One region of the Micromonospora sp. NPDC049891 genome, then DNA from elsewhere that is predicted to be linked to it. Evidence: riboswitches for the same ligand, from Rfam matches in the RefSeq annotation. Region 1 holds a riboswitch; each other region holds the start of a gene.

What was found. A riboswitch is a leader RNA that binds a small molecule or an ion and turns the genes downstream of it on or off. The one in region 1 is predicted to bind cobalamin.
Region 2: another riboswitch for cobalamin. It lies ahead of metE (5-methyltetrahydropteroyltriglutamate--homocysteine S-methyltransferase); the one in region 1 lies ahead of AB0I71_RS24580 (peptidase).
Region 3: another riboswitch for cobalamin. It lies ahead of AB0I71_RS03385 (ribonucleoside-diphosphate reductase subunit alpha); the one in region 1 lies ahead of AB0I71_RS24580 (peptidase).

Annotation. Positions count from the first base shown of each region.
Region 1 covers NZ_JBFAML010000023.1:59,195-64,561, forward strand. The annotation lists gene AB0I71_RS24575 (hypothetical protein) at 1-258, opposite strand, end outside; gene AB0I71_RS24580 (peptidase) at 296-1,339, opposite strand; cobalamin riboswitch at 1,438-1,584, opposite strand; cobalamin riboswitch at 1,788-1,935, shown strand; gene AB0I71_RS24585 (acyl-CoA thioesterase) at 2,071-2,583, shown strand; gene AB0I71_RS24590 (hypothetical protein) at 2,587-2,868, shown strand; gene AB0I71_RS24595 (hypothetical protein) at 3,813-5,367, opposite strand, start outside.
Region 2 covers NZ_JBFAML010000015.1:73,869-79,235, forward strand. The annotation lists gene AB0I71_RS19975 (hypothetical protein) at 1-299, shown strand, start outside; gene metE (5-methyltetrahydropteroyltriglutamate--homocysteine S-methyltransferase) at 386-2,623, opposite strand; cobalamin riboswitch at 2,736-2,946, opposite strand; gene coaD (pantetheine-phosphate adenylyltransferase) at 3,073-3,558, opposite strand; gene AB0I71_RS19990 (DUF6817 domain-containing protein) at 3,555-4,088, opposite strand; gene AB0I71_RS19995 (hypothetical protein) at 4,252-4,806, shown strand; gene AB0I71_RS20000 (GNAT family N-acetyltransferase) at 4,980-5,367, opposite strand, start outside.
Region 3 covers NZ_JBFAML010000002.1:13,939-19,305, forward strand. The annotation lists gene AB0I71_RS03365 (hypothetical protein) at 87-629, opposite strand; gene AB0I71_RS03370 (helix-turn-helix domain-containing protein) at 884-1,891, shown strand; gene AB0I71_RS03375 (hypothetical protein) at 2,038-2,187, shown strand; gene AB0I71_RS03380 (hypothetical protein) at 2,184-2,621, shown strand; cobalamin riboswitch at 2,693-2,899, shown strand; gene AB0I71_RS03385 (ribonucleoside-diphosphate reductase subunit alpha) at 3,040-5,367, shown strand, end outside.

The DNA of each region.
Region 1 (5,367 bases):
CTGCGTACCGGTCACGGTGAAGCCTGCGCCCTGCAGGGCGGCCAGGCCCGTGGCCGGGTCACCGAGCGCGCACGCCACCTGGACGCCGCCGCCGAGCGCACCGTAGTCGACCACCACGGTGACCCCCGACGTCCCGGTGCACGCGGCGGCCTGCGCGGCCCGTGGAGACGGCTCGACAGCAATCAACCCGACGGCGACGACAGCCACCGCCGCGATGCTCGCCAGCCACCGACGGGCGGGAAGATGGACCTGGGACATGAGCACTCCTTGTGGTGGGACGGAATCTGCCGGCCGGTCAGCGGCAGGGCAGAGTGGGTGCGCCGGCGGTCGCGGTGACGGTGGAGAGCCGGGCATATCCGGTGCCGGTCAGACCGAGGACAGCCTGCGCGGTGGCGCGGGGGGCGGTACCGGGATCGAAGACGCCGCCGTCGAAGTCGACAGCGCCCCGGTCGGCGACCGGGGCGGCACACCCGACCTGAAGATCGGCCAGGAACACGCGGGCCCGGAGCCAGGCCAGCGGCCGGCCGCCGTCGCGCAGCGCCTGGGCGGCCAGTCCGGTGCTGTTGGCGTTCGCGACCCCACCGGCGTTGGTGAACCCACCGTCGTCGCCTTGCACCGAGAGCAGCCAGTGCAGCCCTGCGGCGGCATCAGCCTTACGACCGGCGGCCCGCAACGCCTGCACCGCGACGGCCGTCACGTCCACATCGGACGCACAGGCCGGCTGCGCGGGCAGCAGCGGATAGCCGCCGTCGGGGCACCGGGTACCCGCCAGCCATCCGGCAGCGGCCGCCGGCACACCTTGCGCGGTGCGGTCCAGCGCGAGAATCGCGAAGGACTGGCTGAACGCGTTGCTGAAATCACCCCACGCCGACCGGTCGGTGAAGCGGCCGCCGGACGTCTGGAGCGATTCCAGCCGGGCGATGAGGTCGACACCGCCGACGTCGGTCGGGTCACCGCCGCGGACCGCGACGGCGAGTGCGAGCTTGGCGGTCGCGCCCGCGTACGCCTCGGTGGTGCCGTCACCGATGTACCCGTCACGCACGTCCGGCCGGGTCGCCCAGGCCAGGGCTCGCGCGCCGAAGTCGTCGGCGACACCGGTGGCGGCGAACGCGAAGACCGCGTCCAGGGTCAACCCCTGGTCCGGGTACGCGACCCCGTCGAAGACGGCCTCGAAGCGTTCCCCGTCGACAAGCTGTCGGGCCAACCAGCCCGCGGCCGCATCGGATCGGACGGTGCCGGCCTGCGGGGGCGCGGCCATCACGGGTGTGGTCAGAGTGAGGGCGGCGAGCACACCGCAAAGCAGGGCGAGCAGGCGGTGCCGGCTCAGGCGGACGACCATCGGACGCGCCTTTCCGGCCCGGCGGTCGTCAGAAACCCGGCCCGCCCGGCGACGGCGCGGCTGGCCGGCCTCCGACCCGTGGGCCACGACGGGTGGGGAGCAGAAATCGCGGGTGCGGCAGGTATTCGGGCTCGCCACCAGGGAAGCTCCCGGCGGCCTACCGTTGCGGGCCAGCGCCGGACTTCGACCGGACTTCCCCCGCACACACACGCGGTTGTTCAGTTGTCGCGCCAGTCTCGTCTGCTCCCACAGCCACTGTCAATCCGCTACCGATCGCACACGGTGGGTCGTGACGGCGAGGTTCGTGGCGATCGCGGCCACGGGCCGACGCTCGGCGTCGGAGTGATGGGGCAACTCGCCACAGGTACCCGGGCCGGACGGTCGTCGGACCGGGTCAGGATAGGGTGGCCGACGGCGCTGGTTCGCCCGGCCGTGCGGTCGGGCGTCGTAAGAGGGAACCCGGTGAAAGTCCGGGACTGCCCCGCAGCGGTGAGTGGGAACGACAGCCGTCACCACGCACTGGGCCGCCCGGCCTGGGAAGCGACGGCCAGTAGGAGACCGGCCGAGTCCGGCACCGCCCACGAGTCCGAAGACCTGCCCGCGCTGCGGACACAAGGTGTGTGCGCTGCCGTCGACCTCGCGGGCGGGTCGGGCGGGTGACGCGCCGAGACGGCGCGTCCTCGACGTGCGCGCCGACGGGTCGGTGGCTTGTTCCCCGAGGACGGACACCCGTGCACGACACGACCACTCTCGCCGGCCGACCACCGTCAGCCTCCCACCTGACCCTGTCGCAGATCATGGACCAGCACCACACCAACCTGATGGGCACGGTCCACGGCGGCCGGATCCTCAACCTCATCGACTCCGTCGCCGGAGTGGTCGCCGCCCGGCACTCCGACGGCCCGGCCGTCACCGCCGCCATTGACGAGACCGCCTTCCTGCGCGCGGTCCGGGTCGGCGACGTCGTACACGTCGACGCCCGGATCACCTGGGCGGGACGCAGCTCCATGGAGGTCACCGTCAAGGTCACCGCCGACCGGTGGGACCGCGCCGTGCCACCGACCGACGTGGCCACCGCCCACCTCGTCATGGTCGCCGTCGACGACAACGGCCACCCCCGCCCGGTGCCGCCACTGCTACCCCAGACCGACGAAGACCGGCGCCGCTACCGCGAGGCACAGATCCGCCGCGAGCACCGCCTGGCCCTGCGGCAGGCCCTGCTCGACGGCACCGAGGAGCACTGAGACGTGCTCGGACTCTCCGCGGCGGCCCTCGCGGGCTACCTCGCCGTGATCTTCATGTGCGTCACGGGCACGATGATGTGGTGGACCCGCCGCAGCACCGCCTCCGGCCTTGCCGCGCCCCGGGCAAAACTCCCGCTCTGGGACAACAGGACCCCGCTCGGCGCGATGGTCGTGCTCGGCGTTTTCCTGCCCCTGTTCGGCCTGTCCCTGCTGGTCATCTTCGCCCTGGACCAACTCCTGATCCGCCGGCTTCCCGCACTGCGAAACTTCTTCGGCACCGTCTGACCCTGCCGAGCGCCGGCCGGCCCAACGTTCCGGGGAACCATCAACGGTGACCGGCCGCCTATCCGTAGGCGTGACTGGGTCGTCCGGCGCCGGCTTCGGTTTCCGGCACCCGCCTCGATTCGTGTGACTCGCAAGACGGCCAGCTACCCCGCCGCGTACCAAGCGGGTACGCCAGCACACCGGCGGGGCCGCTTCTGACGGTACGAGCCGGCACCCCGGTACCACACTGTTTTGCGCCCCACATTCCGCCCCGGCAGCACCCGAACAGGCGGCGCAGTCGAAAGATCCCTGGCCAGAGGCCGTTTCGGACGAAGTCTCAACACCGATCACCGAAGTACAGTGTGGGGCGCTGGGTGACCACGGCTGTGACCACGAGATCACAAACAATCGGCGCCAGTCGATGACTGACGCCGATTGACCTGCATAAACGCAAGGTGGAGCCGAGGGGACTCGAACCCCTGACCCCCACACTGCCAGTATGGTAACGATTCTGTCACGCCGTACCGCCGGATGCCAACAGGTGCTCTGAGCAGGGAAAGCTCTCTACGTCAAATCACACCCCCTGTCGCCACTTGTCACGCGATGACGGCTATTTGATCTTGGGCTGTGACCACCGAAGTGACCACGCTCAGTGTGGGAGGCTTCGTGCCACCCCGTCCAGCCAGCGCCGCCGCACCAGACCGAATAGCACATGGATACGATTCGGGAAAACAGGTGGTCTTCGCGATATCCGCACCAACGAGGCCGTTCACCTCGCCCGGCGGAACCGTAAACCCGAGCCACCCAGCAGGCGTGACCCGGCTGGTCGTCACCGGGCGGCCGTGACGCCGGGATCCGCCCGGCGCACGCCCCAGGACTGGTTTATCCAGTGCGCACTCCAGCGTCGCCGATGTCCGACAGATGATTGGGAGAGGACGGCGGCTTCCGAGGATTCGGCCGAGCTGTCACTGCTTCCCTTGGATGTCTTCGACCCGTTGGCCCTGACCGACCCCGGTGTTCGTGACTCCGGGAACGACTGAGCGCTGTGAGGTGAGATCGATCGTCGCATGTGTGCTCATGATGCCGGTGGCGAGGTCATTGTCGGCGACGATTATCTGAATTTTCCTGCCGTAGGTCTCCGCGAGAGTTACTAGTCGGGCATATAGGCGTCGGCCCAGTGCCACGTCTGGTTCCCGGTTACCGATTGCCTTACGTGGCGAGTCGATGATCAGGAGGTCGGGGAGAAGGACGCCGGGGTGGTCGATAGCTGTCGTGAGTAGGGTCAGGTGGTAGGCGACGTTGAGGGCGGTGCTGGCTCCGCCGCCGCTCGCTTGGAGTGCCTCGAACTCCGTGTCGCCTACCAGCGGCAGGAAAGTTGTGGGGTCGATTCGAGCTACGCCGTCAACAGGTATGCCGATGCGTTCGACTTCCTCCTTGAACGCCTCGTCAATGTCTTCGAGTTGAGTGCCGCGGCGCCGTAGAGCCTTCTCTCGTTCGGTGATGTCGACTGCGAGTTGACGCTGGGTTTTGCGGTGCTGGGCCACCTGTGCGCGAAGCTGGTCGAGCCGGCGCCACATCGCAGCGTGGCGGTTGGTCTCGTCAATCCTCTGCCGCAGGGCTTCTGTCTCGCGGCTCAGTCGCGCAACTAGTTCGATCCGGGGAGATACGGCTCCCGCAGTCGCCTGGTCGTACTCACGGTGGAGCGCCTCCAGTTCGGCATCTGCTTGGCTCGCTGCCTGTTGGGCCTGTGCATGGGCTGCGATATCGCTGCGCAGCAGTTGCTCGGTTTCGGCCATCTGGTCGTGGATGCGCCCGACGTTCTGAGCCGAGGACTGGATGTCGCCTAGGCCCACCGGCTCGATCGGCTGGCAGCAGAGGAGGCAGTCCGTCTCGGCGAGCTCGCGTGGGCCGAGTTCCTGCATGCATCGAGGGCAGGTGGAGAACTCGAACGGAGAGAGGAGTCCGACCGCTGTGCTGAGACGTTCTGCCTTGGCGAGATCCAGGTTCAGCTGAGCTAGTATCGCTTCCCTGCCGCGTATCGCCATCGCCATGAGGTCGGCTTCCTCGTGACGCTTCTTCGAGTTGGACAGCGCTGCGGATAACCGTCCCCGGCGTTCCTCTTCAGCCGCTGTCAGGGCCTCGACCTCCTCTCGCGTCGCCCGGAGCCGGTCCTCGGCCGCTCCGAGCTGTTGCAGAAGTTGTAGACGCCGTGCGCGCAGCTCGTCGGGGTCGGCTATGCCGTCCTCTCGGATGAAGCGGTCGATTGCGATGGCATCCTTCTCCAGTTGTTTGGCTTGGTCGCGCTCAAGACCTCGCCGGCGTTTGAGGTCGAGTAGCTCGGGGTCCGTGAGACCGAACATCAGCTCGAACGCGGAGATGCGCTTGGGGTTGACGTTGGGGTCGAGGTGACCGACTACCGAGCGGTCGATCTCCTTCGCCTGCAGGTAGCAGTAGCGGAAGATGTCCCTGAAGGTCAGCGCTGTGGTCCGCGCGTTGACACCCATGCGGCTCGTCGGCACG
Region 2 (5,367 bases), on a different contig from region 1:
AGTTCCCGCGCTGGGTGCCGGGACTGCGGAATCGACAGGTCCCACCGCTGCTCGCGGTGATCCCGGCCGCAACGGTGGCGCTGGCCCTCGTCATCTACAGCGTGTTGAGCGGCGCGGTGTTCGTAGGACAGTTGCACGCGGGCGAGCTTCGCTGGTCGGACGTCCGTGAGGAATGGGCGGTGGCGGGCACGCTGCTGGTGTTCCTCGGCTGGGGTGTGGCGCTTGGCGTCGCCACCGTCGGCTACGCCCTCACCACCGGCCGTCGTGGATGGCGGATCCACCAGCACGGCCAGCGGTAGCCCACGCCGGACGTGTGATGTCGGTGAGGTGACCGTGCGGGTCGAGCCGGGCGGCCCCGGTGTGGTGGGTCCGCCCGGCTCGGGTGTCAGTTGCCGCGGACCTCGGCGGCGGCGGCGACCAGGTGCCGCAGGGACGCCTCGACCTCGGGGTAGCCGCGGGTCTTCAGCCCGCAGTCCGGGTTCACCCACACCCGGCGCGCCGGTACGGCCGCGACGGCCAGCCGCAGCGCCTCGACCACCTCGTCGCGCGGCGGCACCCGGGGCGAGTGGATGTCCCACACCCCGGGGCCGACACCCCGGCCGTAGCCGATCGCGGCCAGGTCGTCGAGGACCTCCATCTTCGACCGGGACGCTTCGATGCTCGTGACGTCGGCGTCGAGGGCGTCGATGGCGGTGATCACCTCACCGAACTCGGAGTAGCACAGGTGGGTGTGGATCTGCGTGTCGTCGGCGACACCGCTGGTGGCCAGCCGGAACGCGCCGACCGCCCAGTCCAGGTATGCCTTCTGGTCCGCGCTGCGCAGCGGCAACGTCTCCCGCAGCGCCGGCTCGTCGACCTGGATGACCCGGATCCCGGCGGCCTCCAGGTCGCGGCACTCGTCGCGCAGGGCCAGCGCTACCTGGTCGGCGGTGTCCGCGAGAGGCTGGTCGGTGCGGACGAACGACCAGGCCAGGATGGTGACCGGGCCGGTGAGCATGCCCTTCACCGGTCTGCTGGTCAGCGACTGCGCGTAGGTGGACCACTCGACGGTCATCGGCGCCTTGCGGGCCACGTCGCCGTAGATGATCGGCGGGCGTACGCAGCGGGAGCCGTACGACTGCACCCAGCCGTGCTCGGTGGCCGCGAAGCCGTCGAGCTGCTCGCCGAAGTACTGCACCATGTCGTTGCGTTCCGGCTCCCCGTGCACGAGCACGTCCAGGCCGAGCTGTTCCTGCAACCGGATGACCTGTTCCACCTCGGCGCGCATCCGGTGGGCGTAGCCGGCGTCGTCGAGGTGGCCGGCCCGGTGCGCGGCGCGGGCCCTGCGCAGCTCGGCGGTCTGCGGGAACGAGCCGATCGTGGTGGTCGGCAGCTCCGGCAGGCCCAGCCGCTCCTGCTGGCGGGCGGCCCGGGTGGGGTAGTCACCACGCTGCCGGTCGGTGGGACGCAGCGCGGCCAGGCGACCGCGTACGTCGTCGTGACGCCAGTCCGCCGGGGTCCCCGGCAGGGGCTCGGGTAGCGCGGTGGTGCCGTCGCGCAGCGCGCGGCCGAGCACGACGACCTCGTCGACCTTCTGCCGGGCGAACGCCAGCCGCTCGGACAGCCGGGGGTCGAGGTGGGTCTCGGCGGACAGGTCGACCGGCACGTGCAGCAGCGAGCAGGACGAGGACACGGCGACGTGGTCGGCCAGCCCGGCGACCGTCGCGCCGGCCGCGACGGCGGCCCGCAGGTCGGTGCGCCAGATGTTGCGCCCATCGACCAGGCCGGCGACGATCGTCTTGCCACCCAGTGGTCCGGCGGCCGCGAGCCGGTGCAGGTTGCCCGGTCCGGCGACCAGGTCCAGACCGACGGCTTCGACAGGGGTGCCCAGCAGGGCGGGCAGCGCGTCGCCGAGGTCACCGAAGTAGGTCGCGACGAAGATCCGGGGTCGGTGCGTGAGTTCACCGAGCCGGGTGTAGACGCGGCGCAGGGCGTCGATCTCGACCGGGGTGCGGTCGGCGACGTAGCCCGGCTCGTCCAGCTGCACCCAGCCGGCGCCCGCGTCGGCCAGGGCGGCGAGAATCCGGGCGTACGTCTCGACCAGGTCGTCGAGGCGGGCGAAGGGATCCTCACCCTTGGCCAGCAGCAGGAACGTGGCGGGTCCGACGAACACCGGCCGGGTGGTGATGCCCAGGTCGCGGGCCTCGGCGTACTCGCCCAACGCCTTCGCCGGATTAGCGGTGAAGACGGTGTCGGGGGCGATCTCCGGCACCAGGTAGTGGTAGTTGGTGTCGAACCACTTCGTCAGCTCCAGCGCCGGCTCGGCGTCGACACCCCGCGCCATGGCGAAGTAGGTGTCCAGGGTGGACAGGCCCAGCCGGGTGAACCGGGTCGGGACGGCGCCGACGGCCACGGCGGTGTCGAGCATGTGGTCGTAGTAGGAGAAGACATTCGACGGGATCGCGTCGAGCCGGGCGTCGCGGAGCGTCCGCCACACCTGCGCCCGCAGTCCGGCGGCGGTGCTGTCCAGAGCCTCGGCGTCGACAGCGCCGGCCCAGTACGCCTCGACAGCCTTCTTGAGTTCACGATTGGCACCGATGCGTGGGTAGCCGAGCACGGTGCTCTGCCCGAATGCGGTACTCACCAGGGGGTCCTTCCCTCGAAGTGTCCGGCGGACACGGAGAGGGGAAGACGGGTACACCTCGGGTACCGGCTTCCGCCCTGACCCTCCCGAGAGGCCGCCGGCGGCGCACACCGGCGGCGTGCGCAGCACTGGCAGGTCTTCGGACTCGCGGGCATGACACCAGGTCGCCTACTGGCCGTCGCTTCCCAGACCTCGCGGTCCAGTGCTTGTTGACGGCGGTCGTTCCCACTCACCGCTGCGGGGCAGTCCCGGTCTCACACCGGGTTCCCTCTTGCGACGTCCCGCCCGAGCGGACGGGACGAACCAGCGCCACCGGCCATGGTACGGGTCAGAGCGTGCCGACCGGTCGGGAGTGTCCGACGTACGGGACGGCGTGCGCCGCTGACCGGTTCGCCGGTGTCAGATGTTCCGGCGCGGCGGTGCGGCAGGGTTGCGCCGATGGCGGCAGGCTACGACCGGGCGGACGAGGGCGACGTCCCCACCGTACGCACCGCGGTCGACGACACCCTGCTCAGTTCCGGCTGCGCGGGCAGGAACAGGGTGGGGACACCGAGCGACTGGTTCATCGCGGCGAGTCGGTACTCGGCCTGAAGGTCTGTGGTGTCACGCACGCCGCGCACGATCACACCTACGTCGTGGCGACGGCAGTAGGTGGAGGTCAGCCCGCGCCAGGCCGCGACGGTGACGGAGGGCCATTCGACAGGCAACGCGGCCCGGACAGCGGCGGCTCGTTCCCGCTCGTCGGCGCCCGGGTGCTTGCCGCTGTTGACCGCGACGAGCACGACCACGTCGTCGAAGAGGGCACAGGCCCGCTCCACCACGTTCAGATGCCCGGCGGTGAAGGGGTCGAAGCTGCCGGGGTAGACCGCTCGTACGCGTACCCGACCGGGGGGTCGCGCCGCCGCGGGCGGCCCGGCGGATGGTCCGGGTCTCACGGCCGCAGGACCCGCTGCACGTCGCGAATGACCTGCTCGGAGGCGAGTGGCGACCATGAGGCGAACACTTCCTGGAAGTAACCGCCGTAGCGGGCCGCCACCGTGGGATCGTGCTCGATGACGTCCAGTTCGTTGACGATGCTCAGGTCCACGAGGGACCGGAGCTGAGCCGGCTTCGGTGTCCTCACCTGCCCTGCGAAACGGTCGAACACCTGGCCGGTCCGTGCCAGCTCCCGCCAGCTGCGTCCACGGTCGCAGGCGCCGTACAGGTAGACGAGCTCCTCGGCGTCGGCCCCGACGAGGTCCCGCAGTACGGAGCGATCGGCCCGGTCAAGCAGGGCGAGGTCGAACCCGTCGGTGCCGTAGACGGCGTGGGTGAGGCCCGCGGCCCGCACCTCATCGCCGCAGCCGAGCACGGCAAGTCGGTCGCTGACTCGACACAGGTGGGCGTACAGGTTGCCCCCCGGGTGCGCGATCTGCTCCGCCCCATGCCGGCGGAGCCAGCCCCGCGCGCCTTCGTCGGTGCCCATGGCCCGACTGTAGGTATCGGCTGCCGGAACCGCTGGCCCCGCGGGTGGGCAATATGTCACAGCACTGCGGGCGCCGGAACCCGGGAAGAGCTTGACGCCCCGAATCTCATCGAGCATGGTCGATTGGCATCGTTCTTCGAACGTCTTGACACGGGGAGGATTGATGAAAGCGTTCGTCACCACCGCCCTCGCTGCGGCCCTGCTGGTGCTGAGCACGGGCAGTGCGCCCAGTGGTCGGCCGGCCGCCGGCGCACCCTGCGCCGGGCAGATCCACTCGAATCCGGGATTCGAGCGTGGCACCACCGGCTGGGATGCCGGACCCCGCATCGTCGTGCTCGGCGACGCGGCCCGGCCGGCACACACCGGCCGGGCGTACGCCACCTTCGCCGGGTTGGACGTCACGCGTACCGACCTGCTGCGCACCACCGTCACGGTGCCGGCAGACTGCGACCTGACGGTCCGCTTCTGGGTCCGGACCACCACCACCGAGACCATGCGCGGCGACTACCTGAACGTCGGGCTGGCGGTCACCGGGATACCCCCGAAGACCAGGTTCTCACTGGCCTTCGACGGCGGGTCACAGTGGCGGCAGTACAGCATGTCGACCGGGACCGCGACGACCGAGCGCACCGCGACGGCCAGTTTCCTCGCCAGCGAGACGGCCGGTAACGGCGTCACGACCTTCGACGTCGACGACGTGACCTTCACGTTGAGCTGACCACGAAGGCAGCCAGCCACGCGCGCTACCGGCCGCCCGTTGCCCTGCTGGTACCGGGCGGCCGCCAGCGGCAGGGACCGTCCGCCGACAATGCGTCGTCATCGCGGACCTGCGGACGGCGCGGGCGGGCGAGGGTGTCCTCAGCGACCCGAACCGCCCGTTCTCAGTGACGCCTACGGGTCGAGCAGGAGCGCTTCGGCTCCCACCGGCCGGAAGCCAGCCGCCTGGAAAGCGCGGACGCTGCGGGCGTTGCCGGCGGCCTGCTGCGCCCAGACGGGCTGGCCGTCGGGCACCAGATGGCGGGCGGCCGTCGCCAGTGCCCGCCCGAGGCCCCGGTGGCGATGCCCCTCGTCGACCTCGATCGCCGTTTCCCAGCGGCCTGCCACACCGCGGCCGAGGATGACCAGTCCGCCGTCGGCCGCCCAGACCCGGAGGTCATCACGGCGCTTCCGTGCCCTGACCTGACGTGGATGATCCGCGCCCGCAGTTTCTTCCAGCTTCAGTTGGGGCTCACCGGCGAGGGGGCTCGCCACCGTCAAGAGGTCGATCGTGTCCATCGAG
Region 3 (5,367 bases), on a different contig from region 1:
GGATCTCTTGGGCGAGTCGGTCTTGCTCTCCTGGGATCCTCTCCAGGTTGGGTTTCACCCGGCCAGGATGGCAGAACCGCGCGAGGTCAGCACTCGGCCCTGCCGAGGCGCGCGAACTCGTCGAGGGAAACGTACTTCGGTACCTCGTCGTTGTTCACGATGGCGGTGATCATGACCGATCCTGGTTGCAGGCCGGCGAGTTCGGGCAGCCGGAAGGTCACCGAGTGGGTGGTGAAGCTGTTGTTGCCGGCGACGCCGTACATGCGGAAGGTGGCGCGCCGATCAGGAGCGGGATCGGGCGGAAATCCCGGCAGTTGGACGCTGGCCGGCGAGGTCACGTCCCCGGGTACGTCATAGTCCCGGCCCGGCCAACTCGGCCAGTTCGCGGACGGTGCCGGAGCGCCGGACGGAGTGGGCGAGACCGCGTCTTCGGTGGCAAGGACAATCACGTCCGGCGGCTTGTCCGCGCACCAGGTCAGTGCCGCGAGCGGCCGGCCGTCAGCATCCACGGTCAGGCCGGTGATGCCCTTGATCTCTGGCGTGCAGGAGGTCAGGCCGGTCAGGACGAGCAGCGCGGCGGCCAGCGTGGCGACGATCCGCCGTGTCCTCGCGCGCGTCGGGGCGACCATGCTCTGACGATCGCAGAGCAGGGTCGACCTCCGAGCTCGGTTGAGTCTCGGGCCGATGACGATGACGCGGCGTCGTGCCTCCGCCGATGACCGGATTCGACAGGTCTGCGCGAGCCGCCATGTCGCCGACACGGGCCTGGCTCGTCTGACGTTTGCTGCCGCTGCATGTCGGAGCCGGGTACCGTCGATTGTGGCGGCTCGCGGGTGTGGGGGCCAGCGGATCGCCGCACAGTCCTCCACCTGGGAGCTTCGCCATGCCGCCGAGCGCGCGCACCATCGTTGACCCACGGTTCCCCGCTGAGCTTGCCCGACTTCGACGTGTCCGTGGCCTGTCACTGCGCGATCTGGCTCGCCTTGCGTACGTCGGGAAGAGCTACGTGCACGACCTCGAGACGGGTCGTACTCGACCGTCCCGGGAACTCGCCGCACACCTTGACGACACCCTGCAGGCCGGCGGGAAGCTGGCCGCGATGGTGGTCGATGCCCCGACCGTGACCACCCCCGACGACGATGACCGCCTGGCGTACGTGCTCGCCGAACCGACCCGCCTCGACGCCGCTGCGGTGCGGTCGCTCGCCGAGGTGCTGGCTGCGCAACGCCGCCTTGACGACGTTCTGCCGGCTCCGGTGACGCTGCCGGCCATGGTGGCGCAGCAGTCCGCTGTGCAGCAACTCGCCGAGCGGGCCGCCGGGCCGTACGTCGGCCAGCTGCACGAGTTGGTGGCGGAGTGGACGCAGTTCGTCGGCTGGTTGCATGCCGAAGCCCGCAACGATGGCGAGGCGATACAGGTGCTGACCGAGGCCGCCAGGCAGGCCGACGCCGTTGACAGTGGCCCGCTCGCGGCGCAGGTGGAGAACTTCCGAGGCTACCTGGAGCGGCAGCGGGGCAACCCGCGCGGCATCGTGCGACACTTCCTCGCCGCGTACCACACACCCGGGGCGACGGCCCTGCAACGCGTCGGCGACGCGGTCCAGGCCGCCCACGGGTTCGCGCTACTCGGCGATCGGCACTCAGCGGCAGGGCTCCTCGGTGCGGCGAGTGACCTCACCGAGGCGGCCGAGCGCGAGCAGGCACCGGTCCTGGCCTACTGGCTGACGCCCACGTTCAGCAGGATGGGCCTCGGGCTGGCCTATCTGGCGCTCGGCGACACGTCGGCCGGCATCGACAATCTGCGCGCCGGGTTGGCTGGGTTGCCGCCTGACCAGCGGGACGCCGCATGGACGCAGGAGTATCGGCAGGCACTCGCGGTCGCTACCGGCTGAGCTGTCCGTCAACCGTCCCGGACAGGACGCCGGACGCCTCGCACCTGCCCTGAGTGCCCACGGCCATCGCACGATTCTTGTGGGTGGTGGCGGTGCGCCCCCACGTACCGCCGCCCCCGTCCTCGAACTTCGGCGGAGGTGATGGCGTGAGCAGGTGGCACAGGTTCTGGTGGTGGCTGCGGCAGCGGCCGATACCGCTGGCTGACGGCGGGCAGCGGCGGGAGACCGTCGAGCAGGAGGCCGCCCGGCAACGCCTGCTCGACCAGGCCCGGCGCAAAGCCCGGTGGCCGGCATGACTGGGCGTGCCGTCAGCTATCGGGACGCGATGGCCGCCGAGGCGGTGCGAATCGGCCGGGCCGTCGACGCCCTGCCCGCCCGGCTCGCCGACGAGCACCTGCCCCGCCGGCCGGAGTGGACGTGCGCCAGTTGCGAGGGCGAACCGTCGTGGCCGTGCGCCCCAGCGCGGGTGCGGCTTGCCGAGGCGTACGGCCGGGACCGGGTGGGCCTGTCGATGTACGCGGGTGCCTTGTTGACGGCGGCGTTGGACGACCTGCCGCGTGAGGACCCCGGCGAGCTGACGACCCGGTTTCTCGCGTGGCTGCGGTGTACCTGCGGGGCGGGTAGCCACGCCGGGGCGTGGCCGACGATCAGGACCCCGTCGCATCCGCCGTCCTCTTCGTACGCCCGCCTGCCTGCGACCGGTCAAGCACGCACCGGCCGGACGGCGTAGCCGGATGTGACATCTGTTGCAGGACTCGCCGACACACCATCTGGTGTCTTGCGTTCGTGGGTGACCCATATATGGTGTCACCTGTAGCTGGTTCGGGCGCCCATCCGGGGCGGCCGAGGCAAGAGGGAACCCGGTGCGAATCCGGGACTGCCCCGCAGCGGTGAGTGGGAACGACAGCCGTCACAACGCACTGGGCCCCGGCCTGGGAAGCGACGGCCAGTAGGAGCGCGTGAGCACGCCCACGAGTCCGAAGACCTGCCAGCACGCCGCCCGCACTCGTGGGCGGCGGCCGCAGGCCGCGTGGGACGGCCGACGCCATCAACGGCCGCGCCCTCGGCGCGGGTCCGTGGCGTCCTCCCGCGTGTCCGAGGCCCTCAGCAGACGGCGCGAGGAGAGAGACGTGACGGTCGTGCGGGAGATGCCGGCCTCCGACGCAGGTGTGTCGGAGCAGCGCCGGCATGTGATGCAGGTCCGCAAACGCGACGGCGCCACGGAACCGGTGGACGTCAACAAGATCGTCCGGGCGGTGGAGCGGTGGGTGACCGACCTCGACGAGGTCGATCCGCTGCGGGTGGCCACGAAGACCATCAGCGGCCTGTACGACGGTGCCACCACCGCCGAGCTGGACAAGCTGTCCATCCAGACGGCCGCCGAGCTGATCGGTGCGGAGCCGCAGTACTCGAAGCTGGCGGCGCGGCTGCTGGCCGCGTACGTGGACAAGGAGGTCCGGGGACAGCAGGTGGCCAGCTTCAGCCAGTCCATCCGGTACGCGCACGACCTGGGGCTGATCGGGGACGCGACTGCGGCGTTCGTGGCCCGCAACTCGCGCAAGCTGGACGACGCGGTCGACCCGGACGGCGACCTGCGGTTCGAGTACTTCGGCCTGCGTACGGTCGCGGACCGTTACCTGCTGCGGCATCCGCAGACCCGCCTGGTGGTGGAGACGCCGCAGTACTGGCTGCTGCGCGTCGCCTGCGGGCTGTCGCAGACACCGGGCGAGGCGATCGGGTTCTACCGGCTGATGTCGAGCCTGGCGTACCTGCCGAGTTCACCGACGCTGTTCAACTCGGGCACCCGGCACACCCAGATGTCGTCGTGTTTCCTTGTCGACTCGCCGCGCGACGAACTCGACTCGATCTACGAGCGCTACCACCAGGTGGCGAAGCTGTCGAAGTTCTCCGGCGGTATCGGCATCTCCTGGTCGAGGGTCCGGGGTCGGGGCGCGCTGATCCGGGGCACCAACGGCAGGTCCAACGGCATCGTGCCGTTCCTCAAGACCCTCGACGCGGGGGTGGCGGCGGTCAACCAGGGCGGCCGTCGTAAGGGCGCGGCCTGCGTGTACCTGGAACCGTGGCACCCGGACATCGAGGAGTTCCTGGAGCTGCGGGACAACACCGGCGAGGAGTCCCGGCGTACCCACAACCTGAACCTGGCCAACTGGATTCCCGACGAGTTCATGCGGCGGGTGGAGGCGGACGGCGACTGGTCGCTGATCGACCCGTCGGACGCGCCCGAGCTGCCGGACCTTTTCGGCGAGGCGTTCGACGAGGCGTACCGGGCGGCGGAGAAGAAGGCCGTGCGGACGGTGAAGGCCCGGGACCTGTACGGCCGGATGATGCGTACGCTCGCGCAGACCGGCAACGGCTGGATGACGTTCAAGGACGCGGCGAACCGACTGTCCAACCAGACCGGTGCGCCCGGCAACACGATCCACCTGTCGAACCTGTGCACGGAGATCCTGGAGGTCAACAGCGACACCGAGACGGCGGTGTGCAACCTCGGGTCGGTGAACCTGGGCGCGCACGTCACCGCCGACGGCGTCGACTGGGAGAAGCTGCGCGCCACGGTACGCACGGCTGTGGTGTTCCTCGACCGGGTGATCGACATCAACTACTACCCGGCCGAGCAGACGGCGGTGTCGAACCCGCGCTGGCGTCCGGTCGGGCTCGGGCTGATGGGCCTGCAGGACGCGTTGTTCACGTTGCGTCTGCCGTTCGACTCGGTGCCGGCACGGGAGCTGTCGACCCGGGTACAGGAGGAGATCTTCCTGACCGCGCTGGAAACGTCGGTCGGGCTCGCCGAACGGTTCGGCCCGCACCCCGCGTACGCCGAAACCCGGGCCGCGAAGGGTGAGTTGCATCCCGACCTGTGGGGCGCGGAGGTGACGCAGGCCCAGCGGTGGACGGAGTTGCGGGAGCGGATCTCGCGCCACGGACTGCGGAACTCGCTGCTAGTCGCGATCGCGCCGACCGCCACGATCGCCTCGATCGCCGGATGTTACGAGTGCATCGAGCCGCAGGTGTCCAACCTGTTCAAACGCGAGACGATGTCCGGTGAGTTCCTTCAGATCAACACCTACCTGGTGCGGGAGCTGAAGACGCGCGGACTGTGGACCGCGCCGATCCGGGAACAGATCAAGCGGGCCGAGGGGTCGGTGCAGGGCATCGGCGAGCTGCCGGCGGACGTGCGGGAGCTGTTCCGGACCGCGTGGGAGCTGCCGCAGCGGGCGCTCATCGACCTGGCCGCCGCCCGTGCCCCGTTCATCGACCAGTCACAGTCGCTCAACCTGTTCCTGAGCGCGCCGACCATCGGCAAGCTCTCCTCGATGTACCTGTACGCCTGGAAAGCCGGGCTCAAGACCACCTACTACCTGCGGTCGCGTCCGGCGACCCGGATCCAGCAGGCCACCGTCGCCATCAAGCCGGTCGTCGCGGTGAGCGACGACGAGGCGTTGGCCTGCTCCCTG